One region of the Obesumbacterium proteus genome, then DNA from elsewhere that is predicted to be linked to it. Evidence: predicted binding sites of a transcription regulator. Region 1 holds the regulator's gene; each other region holds the start of a gene.

Region 1 (4,476 bases):
GATGCGGACTCCGCTGGGATTAGGCAATACGCTCTGTGCATTGCCTATCGACGATTTACCCACCGCCCAATACTGCGTGTTCTATTCGCAAAAATCGCCGCTCACCTTAACGGCGCGGCGATTCCTGGATTTATTACGTTGGGAATGCCAAAACTATGCTTGGGAGTAAAAACGTTACTCAACCACGATAGTTTCAAAGCTGTGAGTAATATTCACCGCCTGACCCAACATCAGCGCTACCGAGCAATACTTCTCGGCCGATAAGGCAACCGCACGTTCAACGGCTTTATCGGTCAGCCCTTTGCCGGTAACCACAAAATGCAGATTGATATGAGTAAACAAACGAGGGGCTTCTTCACGACGCTCAGAGGTTAATTTCACTTCACAGTCGCGCACGTCCAGTCGCCCTTTTTGCAAAATTGAAACCACGTCAATCGCACTGCATCCACCCGCAGACATCAGCACCATTTCCATTGGGCTTGGTGCTTTGTCGCCAGCGTTTCCATCCATAAGAATCTGGTGTCCTGAAGCGGATTCACCCAGAAAAGTCATCCCTTCAACCCATTTCACTCGTGCCTGCATGTTTATCACCCCTTTGGTTAAATTTTGGCATCAGACTACGCTTTCTATAAAAAACAGGCAATCCGAGGCCTCACTTCTTGATGCTGAAGCGAGACAACACAAGACACCTGCACAAAGCTGTGCTACAAACTATGCCGAAATGGATCTTTATGGATTGAAACGGGTATAGATCAATAACTCTAGGAAATAATTACCTTAGCCTATTACTCTATATCTCGATTATGAAGTGCTATAACAAGTTAATAAGCAAAGCCCCGTGCCACGATAAGCACACTGTCAGGATCAGTATCCCGATATTAGGGCAGCGATAACAACAGAGGATAATAGCGAATGGTTCTCGGCAAACCGCAAACAGACCCGACTCTTGAATGGTTCTTGTCTCATTGCCATATCCACAAGTATCCGTCCAAAAGTACCCTGATCCACCAAGGTGAAAAGGCTGAAACCCTGTACTACATCGTTAAGGGCTCCGTTGCTGTATTGATTAAAGATGAAGAAGGCAAAGAAATGATCCTTTCTTATCTGAATCAGGGCGATTTCATTGGTGAACTAGGCTTATTTGAGGAAGGGCAAGAACGTAGCGCCTGGGTTCGTGCAAAAACCGCCTGTGAAGTGGCTGAAATTTCCTACAAGAAATTCCGCCAGCTCATTCAGGTCAATCCAGATATTCTGATGCGCCTTTCTGCTCAGATGGCTAGCCGCTTACAGGTTACCTCTGAAAAAGTCGGCAACCTTGCGTTCTTGGACGTAACCGGTCGTATCGCTCAGACCCTGCTGAATCTGGCCAAACAGCCAGATGCCATGACTCATCCAGATGGTATGCAGATCAAGATCACTCGTCAGGAAATTGGCCAGATCGTTGGCTGCTCCCGTGAAACCGTTGGTCGTATTCTGAAGATGCTGGAAGATCAAAATCTGATCTCCGCACACGGAAAAACCATCGTCGTTTACGGCACTCGCTGATAGATGACGCCCGTGTAGCCTTGCTGCACGGGTTTCTTTGGCTATGTGGCGGCGGTTCATCTACCACCCGGAAGTCAACTACGCACTGCGTCAAACGCTGGTGCTGTGTCTTCCTGTGCTATTCGGTCTGTTGATAGGTAATCTACAACTTGGGCTGATGTTCTCTTTAGTTCCCGCCTGCTGCAATATTGCCGGACTCGATACCCCACATAAACGCTTTATCAAACGCTTAGTCGTTGGCGGCAGCTTATTTGCCTTTAGCAGTTTTCTGCTACAGCAATGCTTACTTTGGCAAATTCCCCTACCGCTGATCATGCTCGGTTTGGCTTTATTGCTCGGCGTTAACGGTGAGATTAGCCCGCTACATGCGCGACTTATGCCAGCAGCGCTGGTTGCCTCTATTTTTACCCTGAGTATGGCGGGAAGCGTGCCGATCTGGCATGGGCCACTGCTGTATATTGTCGGTACTATTTGGTATGGCGCTTTCACCTGGTTTTGGTTCCTGCTGTGGAAGGGGCAACCGATCCGCGAAAACCTCAGCCAGCTTTACGTTCAGCTTGGCGACTACATGGAAGCCAAGTACAGCCTGCTAACTCAGCATATCGATCCTGAAACCGCACTGCCTCCGTTGCTGCAACGTCAGCAAAAAGTGATGGATCTTATTGCTCAGATATACCAACAAATGCACATGCTTTCGTTGGTGCATAATCCTGAATACAAACGCCTGCTGCGCTATTTTCAGGTCGCATTAGATTTGCAAGAACACATCACCGTTAGCCTGTCTCAGCCCGATGAAGTACAAAAGCTGGTCGAAAAAAGTCAGGCCGAAGCGATTTTACGCCGCAATGCTCAGGTCATTACAGAACGGCTCAAAACGGTTGCTGACGATATTTTATATCACCGTTATCCCCAACATTTCTCGATGGATAACGAGCTATCTGCGCTAGAAAAACTGTCTAATCAGCACCCAGATAACCCCGTTGGCAAATTCTGTTACTACCATTTTAGCCGCGTGGCTCGCCTACTCGAGCGCCAACGCCCATTATATCAACGCAATCTGATGTCCACTCAGCAACGGCTTCCCTTCTGGCCTGCGTTGCGCGCCTATCTTTCGTTAAAGTCAGTCGCGCTGCGCAACGCCGCACGATTAGGCATTACGCTGGCGGCAGGCAGTAGCCTCGGCATGTTATTTCATCTGCCAAAGCCCTATTGGGTTTTGCTGACGATCATGCTGGTGATCCAAAATGGCTATAACGCAACGCGCGTTAGGATCCAGCACCGTGCGCTAGGCACTTTCGTTGGGCTAATTGCTGCCGCAGGACTGCTCCAGCTCAACCTGCCGTTGAACGTCACGCTAAGCTGCATGCTGGTGATAACCATCGCGGCTTATTTAGTTCTCAGGAAAAATTACGGGCTGGCCGTGATTGGTTTCACCATCACGGCGGTGTATACGCTCCAGCTGTTACAGCTTAACGGGCTACATTTCTTAGTTCCGCGTCTCATCGATACGGTTCTCGGCTGTATTCTTGCCTTTGCCAGCACCATCTGGCTGTGGCCACAGTGGCAAAGCGGCTTGCTGCGTAAAAATGCGCATCAGGCATTAGAAGCCTATCAAGACGAGCTGCGCCTTTTACTGTCGCCTGAACCTAAAACGGCTGCGCTGGCCTATGCGCGCATGAAAGTGAATCAGGCACACAACGCCGTCTTTACTTCGCTGAATCAGGCGATGCAGGAACCGGGGTTTGATTCACGCTATTTAACGGATATGCGCCTGTGGATCACCCACAGCCAGTTTATCGTTGAGCACCTCAATGCCATGACGATCCTCGCACGCGATCACTACATGCTTACCGAGAATCTGGCACAGGATTATTTGCAGCGTTGTGAAATTGCATTGCAGCTTTGCCAGCAACGTTTGGAGCACGATGGTCCAACGCTCAATGACAACGCCGCCGTATTTCAGTCTGACGATCAAGAAACTAACGGGATGCCCGTTACGCAAATTGAAGTGCATCTGCGGCGCATCATTGCGCACTTACGCGCCATGCATACCATTTCGTCGATAGCATGGCGGCAACGGCCACATCACGGGATTTGGATGAGCCGTAAACTCAGGGATTAATGACCGCCTACGACTTTGGCAATGGCTTTTTCCAGCCGTGCCATGCCTTCATGGATATCGGCAAACTCGACAACCAGCGATGGCGCAAACCGTAGAATATCCGGCCCTGCATTCAGCAGCATCAGTCCTTCACTGGCGGCAGCATGTAAGATATCTCGCGCCTTACCGTGATAGGCAGGGCTCAGTTCAGCGCCCAACAACAGCCCCATTCCACGCACCTGAGTGAAGATATTGTATTGGGCATTGATCTTCTCCAGCGCTTCCACAAATAGGCCATGGCGCTCTTCAATTCCCGCCATCACCTCAGATGTATTGATCACGTCCAAAGCCGCCTCAGCAACCGCACAGGCCAGTGGATTACCGCCATAGGTGGTACCATGGGTGCCTACCTGCATGGCGCTGGCAATTTCATGAGTTGTTAACATGGCGCTAATCGGAAAACCGCCTCCCAGCGCTTTGGCGGTGGTGAGAATATCCGGCGTTACGCCGTAGTGCATGTAGGTAAAGAGTTTACCGGTTCGGCCCATGCCACTTTGTACTTCATCGAACACCAACAACGCCTGATGCCGATCGCAAAGCTCACGCACGCCTTGCAAGAAGCTTTGCGTCGCAGGCATTACGCCGCCCTCGCCCTGAACGGGCTCAAGCACCACTGCACAGGTATGATCGTCGATAACAGCGCGAACGGCGTCTAAATCATTAAATGGCACATGCACAATGTCGGCAGGCTTCGGGCCAAAGCCGTCTGAATATTTTGGCTGACCCCCCACGGAAACCGTAAATAAGGTACGGCCATGAAAGGCGTGGTG
Region 2 (4,476 bases), 1.4 Mb from region 1:
GTAAACACCACGGAAAAATAGTTGCTGTCTTCAAAGCCACAGCGCGTCGCAATTTCACTGATGCGATACTCGCTGCGCCTCAACAATCGCTTAGCCTGACAGAGACGCAGCTGACGCAGATAATGGCTGATCGACATCCCTGTTTGCTGGCGAAATAGCTGCTTCAGCGAGCGCTCAACCAGCTGATGCTCTGCGCAGAAAGCGGCTAAATCGAAATGGCTGTCGAGCCCGCCTTGCAGCGACGCCATCAGCAAATCAAGCTGTTCGCCAGCCGGTAGTAAATAGACACTCTCCGCCGTGTAACGATAACGTTTTAGCACAATGGCTAACTGCAACAACAGCGCTTCGGTTAACTGAATAGAAAGTGCGTCGGTTTTGCGACTCTCTTGCGCCAGCTGAGCAATAATCGGCCTCGCCTGCGCTAAACCGCCGGTGCTTAAACGCCAATGATTTTGTCGCGTAGATTCATCAAACGGCGGCAGTAATAGATTCCATTGGGCGTTTAAGCGTAAGCGCTCGGGACAATAGATGATATTGTCGAGAACCAGATCGTTAACCGATTCGTAGCTGTGGCAATCCTCGGCGTTGATATAGAAAATATCGCCGCAGGTTATCCGATACGGGCGATCGTTGAGAACGTGCAAACCGTTGCCGCGCCAAACAATCACGATCTCGCAAAACTGGTGGGAATGTTCGGCAAAAACCTGCTGCGGATAGCGATCCGCCACCGCGACCGGCATCTGTTCTGAAGGAAAATAATCCCGACTCTCCAGCACTAACGGCTTTCGCATTCCCAGCCTCCCACGCTTATTTAGCCAGAAAGTATTACAGAATCATCATGATTTTACGTTGACGGCTTTCTCGATTCCGCACATTGCATTCCGCCGTTAAGTAACAAAATGTCACTTGGCTTAACGTGATGGGGCCACTACCCCTGATAACGCAAGGCTCGAGGAGATTGGTCAAACTCGCGTTTAAAAAGCGTTGAAAAATGATTGCTGTCGCCAAAACCGCACTGATAGGCAATATCCGTCACGCTGCTATCACTGTGACAAAGCTGGTGCCGGGCTTGTAAAAGACGTAGGCGAGTCAGATAACGCTGTGGTGTCATACCGGTATGGTTCTTAAGCTGGCGGTGTAAGGTGCGAAGCGGCAACGAGAAACGGTCAGCTAATTCTGTCCACTCCACAGATTCAGCGTAGTGATGCTGCAACCAGTCCAATAGCTGACGCAAACGCCCTTCCTGATCGTCGCCCACCTGAGCAGAACACCCCTGCCAAAGCTGCACAATCAGCTGCATAAAGACGCTTTCATGCAACGCGATATCTTCCGCTCGCTCGCTGGCCGGTGTTTGTTCGAGTTTCGCCATCAGCATTTTTACCTGCGCTAACACCTGCTGGCTGATACGCCAATGCGAGGGATAAACCCCTTCAGATTCTTGCGGTAAAAATTGCTCAACGCCCGATAAAAACTTAAACGCATCCGGCGCACGAAAGAGCACATTGGTAAGAAAAAGACCGTCGGTATGCTCAAACAAATGACGATCGTGATCGCGAACGAAGCATACGCAGCCGCTGTTGAGCGTATAGGGATTGCCGTTAAAAACGTGCACACCGGCGCCCTGCTCCACAATCACAATTTCATAGAAATCATGATGATGCTCAGGAAACTCCGGCTGCGGAGCGCGAGGCTCAATGGCAACAGGTGCATAGCCAGAAGAGAAAAAATCAATACTGTGCAAAACCGTCATCGTCAGACTCCTTATCTTATCGGGGTATCAACGCGGGTGATTTCTCCAGCGGTTTGCTATGGCTCGATAGTAGAAGAAGGCCGAAAAATGAACCTTAAACTTTTGACGTCAAAACGGCTTTTAGCGTTCGTTTATTTAAGAATGCGCGACCAATATTAAGAAATGCGGCGAACATCACAGGCCAGCGCATCTAAGAACTGTGACCTACTTCACTTTCACCTTTGCTGTATTGCCATCGCCATAATTTCGCTGGCATTCATGAGAAGGTGCCCTGCCGAGCAAGTTTCTACACTGGCCGTCATTGATAAATAAGAATGTTCAACGACGGACGGTTCAACATGACGACACGCCATATTGCCGCAATCGATCTTGGTGCCTCCAGCGGACGAGTGATGCTAGCGAGTTACCACGTCGGCACTCAACACCTTACGCTAAAAGAGATCCGCCGCTTTACCAATCGGCTGGTACCCCGTGACGGTTTTGATACTTGGGATCTTGATACCCTTGAGCAGGAAATTCGTACTGGGCTTGAGCAAATTGATGCTGAAAATATCCCGCTGGACAGCATTGGCATCGATACCTGGGGCGTGGATTTTGTGTTGTTGGATGCCAACGGCGAGCGAGTCGGCCATCCCGTCGCTTATCGAGACGATCGCACCCACGGCCTGATGACACAGGCACAAGAGCACTTAGGTAAGCCGTTTATCTATCAGCGTACCGGCATTCAGTTTTTGCCCTTCAATACCCTTTATCAGCTGCGTGCGCTCAGCGAACAGCAACCTGAGTTGCTGGATCGGGTTGAGCATCTGCTTCTTATTCCCGATTACCTTCATTACCGCTTAACCGGGCAAATGAACTGGGAATACACCAACGCCAGTACGACACAGCTGTTGAATATCCATAGCGGCGATTGGGATACCGATTTACTGAACTATGCCGGTGTTCCGGCTCGCTGGTTTGGCAAACCGACCCAGCCGGGTCAGCGTATCGGCTGCTGGCAAAGCCCGAGAGGACAACAGGTTCCTGTGGTTGCCGTGGCCACCCATGACACCGCCAGCGCGGTGATTGCCGCCCCGATGCAAGATAGCGACTCAGCCTATCTCAGCTCAGGAACATGGTCATTAATGGGCATTGAAAGCCGCACACCGTTCACCGATAGCCATGCGTTGCAGGCCAATATCACCAATGAAGGGGGTGCAGAAGGCCGCTATCGGGTGCTGAAAAATATTATGGGCTTATGGCTGCTGCAACGCGCAACCCAAGAACTGGGTGTGCAGTATCTTCCCGATCTGATTGCAGAGGCTGCTCAACAACCCGCACACCATTTTCTGATTAACCCGAACGACGAGCGCTTCATCAATCCGCCCAATATGTGTTTGGAAATTCAAAACGACTGCCGCGAGCGTGGCGTTCCGGTACCCGAAACACCGGCAGAACTGGCGCGCTGTATTTTTGACAGCTTGGCGAAGCTCTATCAGCAGGTAGCCGAAGAACTCTCCGAGCTGCGCGGTAAGCCGATCAGCCATTTGCATATCGTCGGCGGTGGCAGCCAAAACCGTTTTCTCAATCAGCTGTGCGCCGATCTTTGCAACATCGAAGTCAGCGCAGGACCGGTGGAAGCCTCAACGTTAGGCAATATTGGCTGCCAGTTAATCGCGCTGGGCGATATCGCCAGTGTGCATGGTTTCCGCAGCGTAGTGGCACATAACTTCCCGCTGGAACATTTTTTACCTAACCCATCTCACCACTCTTTATCCGCATCGCTCAGCAACAACGGTGCGCAAACATCTGCCCAATTCAAAGGAACATGTGTATGACCACTTCAATCGATCAGGCTTGGGAACTGGCTAAACAACGTTTTAACGCCGTGGGCGTAGACGTCGAAAATGCACTGAAAACCATGGAGAGACTGCCGGTTTCGATGCACTGCTGGCAGGGCGATGACGTTGCCGGTTTTGAAAATCCTGAAGGTTCACTGACCGGCGGTATTCAAGCCACCGGCAACTATCCGGGCAAAGCGCGCAACGCCGCAGAATTACGTGCCGATTTAGAAATGGCATTAACGCTGATCCCTGGGCCAAAGCGACTGAATCTACACGCGATTTATTTAGAATCTGATACGCCGGTCGCACGTAATAAAATCGAACCGCGCCATTTTGCTAACTGGGTTGAGTGGGCTAAGAAACACCATTTAGGCTTAGATTTTAACCCTTCGTGTTTCTCTCATCCGTTGAGCGCCGATGGTTTTACCCTCTCATCCGCCAACCCTGAAACACGCCAGTTCTGGATTGAGCACTGCCAAGCCAGCCGCCGAATTTCAGCCTATTTTGGCGAACAGCTGGGTACGCCGTCCGTCATGAATATCTGGATCCCAGACGGCATGAAAGATACGCCGATTGACCGCTTGGCTCCTCGTCAACGCTTGGCTTCAGCGCTGGATGAGGTGATCGCTGAAAAGCTTAACCCTGCACACCACATCGACGCGGTTGAAAGCAAACTTTTCAGCATCGGCGCTGAGAGCTATACCGTGGGCTCGAACGAGTTTTACCTCGGCTACGCAGCCAGCCGCCAGACCGCTCTGTGTCTGGATGCCGGTCACTTCCATCCAACCGAAGTGATCTCCGACAAAATTTCCAGCGCCATGCTTTATGTGCCTCGTTTGCTGCTGCACGTTAGCCGCCCAGTACGCTGGGACAGTGACCACGTGGTCTTGCTCGACGATGAAA
Region 3 (4,476 bases), 650 kb from region 1:
CGTTCATGGCACTAAAAATAAGTGAGTAGAGATAGCTTGGAAAAGTGACTTGGTGACGAAGATTAGGCGCGTAGGCCAACAATGAAAAATGATTTTTTCCACTTTGGTAAGGATATGCGAGCAGCATTCCAGCGACATTTTGAAAGGGCTATTTTTGGATCAAAAAAGGGAGGCTTTCGCCTCCCTTTCAAATTGGAAATCTACCGACTACAGCAGGCGACGAGCGGCCTCAACGACGATTTTCACCGCGTGAGATTCTGTTTTCTTCATCGTTTCTGCATTTGGAATTTCTTGCTGGGTGCGGTTGACGATAACGCCCGCAACCATACCTGCACGCAGGCCTTGGCTTGCACACATGGTCAGCAAAGTCGCTGATTCCATCTCGAAGTTCATCACGCCCATTTCCTGCCACTCTTTCATTGAGCCTTTGAAACGGCTCACTACGCGGCCAGAGAAGGTGTCGTAGCGCTCTTGACCCGGATAGAAGGTGTCAGAAGAGGCGGTTACGCCGATGTGGGTGGTTGCGCCAACGGCCTTAGCGGCGTCTACCAGAGCGGTTGTACAGGTAAAGTCAGCAACGGCTGGGAATTCCATTGGGGCAAAGTGCAGGCTCGCACCATCTAAACGCACGGAACCGGTGGTGACCAAGACATCGCCCACGTTGATGTGTGGCTGAATTGCGCCAGTGGTACCTACGCGCAGGAAGGTACGAATACCCAGCTGTGCCAGTTCTTCAACGGCGATAGAGGTGGATGGGCCGCCAATACCGGTTGAGCAAACGATGACAGATTTGCCGTCTAGCTCTGCTCGCCAAGACGTGAATTCACGATGCGAGGCCAGCTTAACTGGGTTATCCATCAAATTGGCAATTTTTTCTACGCGCTCAGGATCACCAGGAACGATAGCCAAGGTTGCGCCTTTCAGATCGCTTTTTACGAGGCCAAGGTGGAAAACATCAGACTTAGACATACGGACTCCTCTGTCATTGCTATAAGTTGTAAGGAGGAACAAAAACGCACTCTACTGAAATTCATCGGCTAAATGCGTGACTCAAATCACTACGTATGAAGAAACAATAACAAGAACGACAAATAATTGTGATTGAAATCACATAAGGTGGCGAGTTAGCCGTTTTTTTCACCGCCAACAGTGTGGCATGCCTATTTTGTGTTCGCCAGCTAAGCGGCCATTTGGTGGGTGATAATGTGTTGTCTTGGCTTTCCAGCAGATTGTTTATACCCGTCAGGCACGAAGCTGCATCGACGTTCGCTGCGAGCGCTTATCGTCGCGATGTAACGCCAAATATTTAGGGTTTGCTTCTCAAGCAAACAAATTATTGCTATTTATACTTAACATTCTTGCAATATATTCAGACAGGGAGCTTTACATGAAGACTGAAGATCTCATCACATTGGTAAACTCGCCATCTACGTTCTCCCCCGCTGCGGGCACGATTGCCCAGACTACCGTTCATACCGATAATGAAGGTTTGCATGCTGGCTTTACCACGATCCCTTCTCAGGGAGACGATCTTCCTGCTTATTTAGCTAAACCCCTGCATGCTGATGGCCCGCTGCCGATTGTGCTGGTCGTGCAGGAGATATTCGGTGTGCATGAGCATATTCAAGATGTCTGCCGCCGTTTAGCCAAACAGGGCTATTTGGCTATCGCGCCCGAGCTGTATTTTCGTCAGGGAGAAGCCAGTGATTACACTGATATTCCAACGCTATTTCAAAATCTCGTCAGCAAAGTGCCAGACAAACAGGTGTTGGGTGATTTAGACCACGCGGCACATTGGGCGGCTCGTCACGGTGGTGATGCTAGTCGTCTGTATATCACTGGATTCTGCTGGGGTGGGCGTATTACGTGGCTATATGGCGCGCATAATCCACAGCTTAAAGCGGGGGTTGCGTGGTACGGACGCTTTGTGGGAGACAAAACGCTAACGTCGCCTAAGCATCCTGTAGACGTTGCCGCAGAGCTCAGCGCGCCGATGTTAGGGCTATACGGTGGTTTGGATGACAGTATTCCGCAAGAAACGGTGGAAACTATGCGCCAATCGCTACGTGCAGCTAATGCAACGGCGGAGATTATTGTTTACCCACAGGCGGGTCACGCCTTTTATGCCGACTATCGCCCAAGCTACAACGCTGAGGCGGCAAAAGACGGGTGGGAGCGTATGTTGGCATGGTTTGCAGCCTATGGTGGTGTGAATAAGCCTGAGTAATCTGTTGGCTTTTGGGATTCAGTGCGGCGGGGTTTTACCGTTTTTCACTGAATCTGATAAGGTGGGAGTGATAATCTAAAATAATAAGAGGTCATGATGACAGCCACTATTTTTTTGCATCCCTCCTTGGCCCCATTGGAAGGCGGCGTTAATTTCCGTGACATGGGCGGCTATCTGGCTGCCGATGGACGTCGGGTTAAACGTGGTAAGTTGTTCCGTTCGGGCGCGTTAGATCGCCTTACGGACAAAGATTTGAGCTACCTGCAAGATGTACCAATTAAAAATATCCTCGACTATCGCGATGCCGATGAAGTGTCTAACAAGCCTGATGTGCTGTGGGATGCGGTGCGCTATATCAATTTGCCCGCCAATCCGCTGAGTACCGAGGTGAATGCCAATCTGGAGAAACTGACCAGTGAGGCGTTGGAATCTTTTGATGCAAACGCGTTTATGCTGGAGCTCTATCGCCGTTTACCTTTCAGCAACCATGCTTATCAGCTGTTAAGCACCTTGCTGCAAAGCGGTGAGGAAGGCGCGATTGTGCAGCACTGTGCGGTAGGTAAAGATAGAACGGGCGTGGGCTCCGCGTTGGTGCTGTTTGCCTTAGGCGCCGATGAAGCAACGGTGATGGAAGATTATCTGTTAACTGAAACTACGCTAGCGCCGTTCCGCAGCCAAATGCTGGATTACCTGTCTATCAAATTGAACGAAAAAGCGCTGGGGCAATTTTCTCACGTCTTGTCTGCTCGTGAGGAATTTTTGGTGACGGCATTGGATGCGATCAAAGAGAAATACAGCACGGTTGATCGCTGGCTGGAACAAGAATATGGGCTAAATATGCAGGTGAGATCACAACTTCAGCAACAGTTCCTTGAGCCGTAAATCTTCGATTTTTAAAGCAAGTGGAGCCTTTCGGCTCCACTCAATCCATTTTTCATACCGCTTACGTAACCAAAACGCCGCTTAACCAAATTCAACCCTCTCCACAAATAGCCCTCCAGTATGTTAGCGCCTGAGAAATCCTCAGGAGATAATAACTATGCAACACGCAATTACATTCGTTATTGCTACGCTGTGTATCCTTACGATCTGCTACCGTTTATACGGTATCTTTTTCGTAAAAAAGGTACTGCGTGCAGATGATAACGAAGTGACTCCATCACATACCTTTGAAGACGGGAAAGATTACGTACCTACCAAAAAATGGGTTAACTTTGGTAGTCACTTTGCGGCTATCGCCGCGGCGGGACCTTTGGTTGGTCCGGTTCTGGCGGCGCAGTTCGGCTATCTGCCGAGCTTCCTCTGGCTGCTGATCGGCTGTGTGGTCGGCGGTGCGGTGCATGATACCGTGGTGCTGTTCGCTTCCATGAAACACCAGGGTAAATCCCTATCTGAAGTGGCTAAATCTGAACTGGGGCCGATTGCTGGCTGGTGTACCGGTTTAGCCATGCTGTTCATCATCACGATTACCATGGCAGGTTTGTCGATGGTGGTGGTGCATGCGCTGGAACGTAACCCTTGGGGGACTTTCGCCGTATTCATGACCATTCCTATCGCGATTGGCGTAGGTCTATGGGAACGTGTGACCGGCAGCATGAAGGGCGCAACTTACGTGGGTATCGCAGCTATTATGGCCTGCGTATTCTTCGGCCCGCATATTCAAAATACGACTTTTGGCGAGTGGTTGACGTTTAAAGCCACGACCGTAAGCCTGTTGCTGCCTGCCTATGCATTCTTTGCAACGGCGTTACCGGTATGGATGCTGTTGACGCCACGCGGTTACCTTTCTAGCTTTATGAAAATCGGCGTGTTTGGCGCGTTGGTTATCGGCGTTATCTTCATTAACCCAGAAATCCAGTTCCCTGCGGTGACTCAGTTCATCCACGGCGGTGGCCCGGTTCTGGCTGGTCCAGTGTGGCCGTTCATCTCTATCACCATCGCCTGTGGCGCAATCTCTGGTTTCCATGCGTTTATCGGTTCTGGTACTACGCCAAAACAGATCGACAAATGGAGCGATATCCTGCCGGTTGGTTTTGGTGCGATGCTGGCAGAGTGTGTGGTTGGCGTGATGGCGCTGATTGCAGCAACTTCTCTGCATCCTGCTGACTACTTTGCGATTAACTCCAGCGCAGAAGCGTGGGCTGGGTTAGGCATGGAAGTGGTTCACTTGCCTAAACTGAGCGAAGAGATTGGTTTGGATCTCTATGGCCGTACCGGCGGTGCCGTTACGCTGGCGGTGGGTATGACGG
Region 4 (4,476 bases), 370 kb from region 1:
CTTGGCTCGGCTACCCCCGCATTAGAGACATTGCATAACGTTGAGTTAGGCAAATACCGTCGTTTGCGGCTCACGCAGCGAGCGGGAAACGCAAAACCAGCCACCCAACACTTGCTCGATTTAAAAGGTCTGCCGCTAAAAGCGGGTCTTGCACAGCCGTTGCTGCAACGCATGAAACAGCACGTTGATGCAGGCAATCAGGTGATTTTATTTTTAAACCGCCGAGGCTTTGCTCCAGCGCTACTGTGCCATGAATGTGGCTGGATTGCGGAATGCCAGCGGTGCGATCATTACTACACGCTGCATCAGCAGCAACATCATTTACGCTGCCATCATTGCGACAGCCAAAAGCCAATCCCACGCCAGTGCCCACAGTGTGGCACCACCAATTTAGTGCCTGTTGGGTTGGGAACGGAACAATTAGAAACCGAGCTCGCAGCGCTTTTCCCTGATACGCCGATCACCCGCATCGACCGCGATACCACCAGCCGCAAGGGCGCGTTAGAACAACAATTGGCTGAAGTACACCGCGGCGGCGCTCGTATCTTGATCGGCACCCAAATGCTGGCGAAAGGTCATCACTTTCCTAACGTCACGCTGGTTGCCTTGCTTGACGTAGACGGCGCGCTGTTTTCCGCTGATTTTCACTCCGCAGAACGCTTTGCTCAGCTCTATACGCAGGTATCAGGGCGCGCAGGCCGTGCGGGGAAACAGGGCGAAGTCATATTACAGACCCATCACCCAGAACATCCTTTACTGCTGACGCTGCTGAATCAAGGTTATGACGCGTTTGCCGAACAGACCTTAAAAGAGCGCAAAAGCGTATTTCTTCCCCCGTATACCAGCCACATCATGGTACGCGCCGACGATCACGATAACCAAAATGCACCTCAGTTTTTGCAGCAATTAAGAAATCTATTAGAAGCCAGCCCGCTGCGTGATGAGTCATTCTGGATTCTAGGGCCGGTGCCCGCACTGCAACCCAAACGCGGAGGGCGATTCCGCTGGCAGTTGCTGCTTCAACATCCGTCTCGTGCTCGTTTACAGAAAATTGTTAAAGGCACACTGCCACTGATTGGCACGTTGCCAACGGTGAAAAAAGTAAAATGGACAGTGGACGTTGACCCTACCGATAACTGATCTGCCTTGATGAGAAAGACCATCAGACAGAGAGATAAAAATGATGATTTGCGATCCCGATCTAAAAAATCTATCTAGGTCACATTTCTCATGCAAATTAGGTAACAACAGCAGGGTGCATTCTGTTTAAAATGTGATCCATATGGTAATTCATGAACTGGTATGAGCATTCCAAACAATAAATTTGGGATGACGCAAGGAAGCTGGTTTTCATTCAGTAAAACAGGACGAGCAACACTCGCCGCGTCGGCGTTTCGCCAGACGCAAGGAGAACAGCGTTGGAAGAGAAGCAAAGCATGTCTGCTGCCACCATGAAAGATGTGGCTGAACACGCCGGTGTCTCAACGGCCACCGTTTCACGAGCATTGATGAACCCCGAGAAAGTCTCTGCATCTACCCGCCAAAAAGTTGAACAGGCCGTATTAGCCGTTGGTTATTCTCCGCATGCGCTGGCCCGCAGCTCCAAGCGAAATGAATCGCGCACGATCCTGGTGATTGTGCCTGATATCTGCGATCCCTTTTTTGCCGAAGTGATCCAAGGTATAGAACGCACCGCCGCTGAACATGGGTATTTAGTTTTGCTAGGCGACTGTGCTCAGCAACAGCAGCAAGAAAAAACCTTCGTTAACCTTATTATCACTAAACAAATCGATGGCATGTTGCTGCTCGGCTCGAACGTTCCTTTTGATGCTAGCAAAGAAGAACAGAAAAATTTGCCACCGATGGTGATGGCCAACGAGTTCGCTCCCGAACTTGAACTTCCAACTGTCCATATCGACAACCTCACCGCCGCGTTTGAGGCCGTGCTCTATCTGCATGAGCTTGGTCATCATCGTATTGCCTGTATTGCTGGCCCAGAAAGTATGCCTCTGAGTAAATATCGCCTACGTGGCTATATTCAGGCGTTGCGCCGCTGCGGTATCGCTGAAGAGAAAAGTTTTGTTGAGCGCGGCGACTTTACCTATGAGGCTGGCGCTCAGGCTATGTATGCTCTTATGTCGCTGCCACAGCCACCAACGGCGATTTTCTGCCATAGTGATGTGATGGCGATTGGCGCGCTTTCTCAAGCCAAACGTATGGGATTACGCGTACCCGATGACGTTTCTCTGGTCGGTTTTGACGATATCAAGCAGGCGCAGTACTGCGATCCTCCGCTGACAACCGTTTCTCAACCGCGCTATGAAATTGGTCGCGAAGCGATGTTATTGTTGTTAGAGCAGCTACATAGCCACTCTGTGGTGAGCGGATCCAGACTGTTAGACAGCGAATTTATCGTCAGAGGAAGTACATCTGCGCCGAAACGCTAGTTAAATTGGGATGAGTTCAGTAACATGGCGCTCTTAATTCAAAATCACGATGTAGCGAAAAGACAGTGGCACAAAGAGACTATGTGAGCCGGGGCCGCTCATCAGGAGCGAAGCGCAAAACCAATACCCGGAAAAAGAAAAAATCATCTCCGGGTATATCTAAAACCATGGTGGTTGTCGCCTTGGGGGTTTTAGTGACTTTCGCTGCCGGCCTTTATTTCCTGACTCACCATAAGCCAGACAGTGATGAACTGTTACCGACGCAAGCAAAACATGCGGGTAATGGTCTTCCTCCAAAACCGGAAGAGCGCTGGCGTTACATCAAAGAACTTGAGAATCGTCAGGTTGGCGTTGCTACGCCTACAGATCCCACCAGTAACGCGGCCACTGCACCTACGCAGCAGCCACAGCTGACCGCAGAACAGCGCCAGCTTCTCGACCAAATGCAGTCTGATATGCGTCAGCAGCCAACTCAGCTGTCTGAAGTGCCGTATAACGATCAAACGCAGATTGCACGTCGTGCGCCGCAAAATAGCCGGATGCCGGATCAAACCTATACCCAGCAACAGCCGGTCACTAATTCGCAGCCACGCAATCCGTTCTCTCAGCAAAATACGGCGCCTGCTCAGCCTCGCCAAACTACCACTGAACCGGCACGTCCTGCGCGCACAGCACCGCCAGTGCAAGCGACTCAGCCACCGGTTCAGCAGCCGCATAAAGAAAAACCAGCGCCGGTAACGAGCGTGGCGGAACAGCCAGCACCAGCAAAAGAAGCCAAAACAGAAAAAGCGCTAGAGAAAGAAAGCACGCAAAAATGGATGGTGCAATGTGGTTCATTCCGTAGCACCGATCAGGCTGAATCAGTCAGAGCTCAGCTTGCCTTTGGCGGCGTTGAAAGCCGTATTACCGCTGGCGGTGGCTGGAATCGCGTTCTGTTAGGCCCATACACCAGCCGCGCTTCAGCAGACAAAATGCTGCAACGATTGAAGGGTGATGGAATGTCTGGCTGTATTGCCCTCTCCGTCGGGGGTTGAAAAGCAAAATATCCCCCCCATCTATCTGACAATGCCCCCACACAAAAGTGTGGGGTTCTTATTTCGTCAGCTACGGGGGTCTGCTCGTGACAACAATAGTAAGCGTACGCCGCAACGGTAAAGTGGTGATCGGTGGTGATGGTCAGGCGACCATGGGCAATACCGTGATGAAAGGTAATGTTCGTAAAGTGCGTCGTCTCTATAACGACCGCGTTATTGCCGGATTTGCTGGCGGCACCGCAGATGCCTTCACCCTGTTCGAACTCTTTGAACGTAAACTGGAACTGCATCAGGGACATTTGGTTAAAGCCGCCGTTGAGCTTGCCAAAGACTGGCGCACCGACCGCATGCTGCGCAAGCTTGAAGCGCTGCTGGCCGTCGCGGATGAAAACGCCTCCCTCATCATCACCGGTAACGGTGACGTTATTCAGCCTGAAAATGATTTAATCGCGATAGGTTCCGGCGGCCCGTATGCTCAGGCAGCCTCTCGCGCATTGCTAGAAAACACAGAACTGAGTGCCCGCGAAATCGTTGATAAAGCGCTGGGTATAGCTGGTGATATCTGCATCTACACCAATCAGTTCCACACCATTGAAGAATTAGACTCCAAAGCGTAAGGACTCCAAACATGTCTGAGATGACCCCACGCGAAATTGTCAGCGAACTCGACAGCTACATCATTGGCCAACACTCAGCAAAACGCGCCGTGGCAATTGCTCTGCGTAACCGCTGGCGTCGTATGCAGCTTAACGATGAGCTGCGTCATGAAGTGACACCAAAAAATATTCTGATGATTGGTCCAACCGGCGTCGGTAAAACCGAAATCGCCCGTCGTCTGGCTAAATTAGCCAACGCGCCGTTCATCAAGGTTGAAGCCACCAAGTTCACCGAAGTGGGCTATGTGGGCAAAGAAGTTGACTCTATCATCCGTGATTTGACTGACTCTGCCATGAAAATGGTACGCATGCAGTCCATTGAAAAGAATCGCTATCGCG

Evidence for each region. The regulator CRP, encoded in region 1, controls carbon source genes, mostly activating them, when cyclic AMP is high. The targets are predictions, from matches to a motif close to ATGTGANNNNNNTCACAT.
Region 2: rhaS (HTH-type transcriptional activator RhaS) is a predicted target of CRP. The motif match lies at 1,913-1,930, and genes of this name have one in related genera.
Region 3: udp (uridine phosphorylase) is a predicted target of CRP. The motif match lies at 1,096-1,113, and genes of this name have one in related genera.
Region 4: cytR (DNA-binding transcriptional regulator CytR) is a predicted target of CRP. The motif match lies at 1,208-1,225, and genes of this name have one in related genera.

What each region holds. Positions count from the first base shown of each region.
Region 1 is NZ_CP014608.1:1,050,898-1,055,373, reverse strand. Features, by position in the region: gene DSM2777_RS04990 (LysR substrate-binding domain-containing protein) at 1-169, shown strand, start outside; gene DSM2777_RS04985 (OsmC family protein) at 175-582, opposite strand; gene crp (cAMP-activated global transcriptional regulator CRP) at 913-1,545, shown strand; gene DSM2777_RS04975 (YccS/YhfK family putative transporter) at 1,589-3,667, shown strand; gene argD (bifunctional acetylornithine/succinyldiaminopimelate transaminase) at 3,664-4,476, opposite strand, start outside.
Region 2 is NZ_CP014608.1:2,401,815-2,406,290, reverse strand. Features, by position in the region: gene rhaR (HTH-type transcriptional activator RhaR) at 1-791, opposite strand, end outside; gene rhaS (HTH-type transcriptional activator RhaS) at 929-1,750, opposite strand; gene rhaB (rhamnulokinase) at 2,143-3,567, shown strand; gene DSM2777_RS11440 (L-rhamnose isomerase) at 3,564-4,476, shown strand, end outside.
Region 3 is NZ_CP014608.1:396,964-401,439, reverse strand. Features, by position in the region: gene udp (uridine phosphorylase) at 208-969, opposite strand; gene DSM2777_RS01960 (dienelactone hydrolase family protein) at 1,388-2,227, shown strand; gene DSM2777_RS01955 (tyrosine-protein phosphatase) at 2,324-3,109, shown strand; gene DSM2777_RS01950 (carbon starvation CstA family protein) at 3,267-4,476, shown strand, end outside.
Region 4 is NZ_CP014608.1:683,280-687,755, reverse strand. Features, by position in the region: gene priA (primosomal protein N') at 1-1,140, shown strand, start outside; gene cytR (DNA-binding transcriptional regulator CytR) at 1,437-2,447, shown strand; gene ftsN (cell division protein FtsN) at 2,513-3,481, shown strand; gene hslV (ATP-dependent protease subunit HslV) at 3,568-4,098, shown strand; gene hslU (HslU--HslV peptidase ATPase subunit) at 4,110-4,476, shown strand, end outside.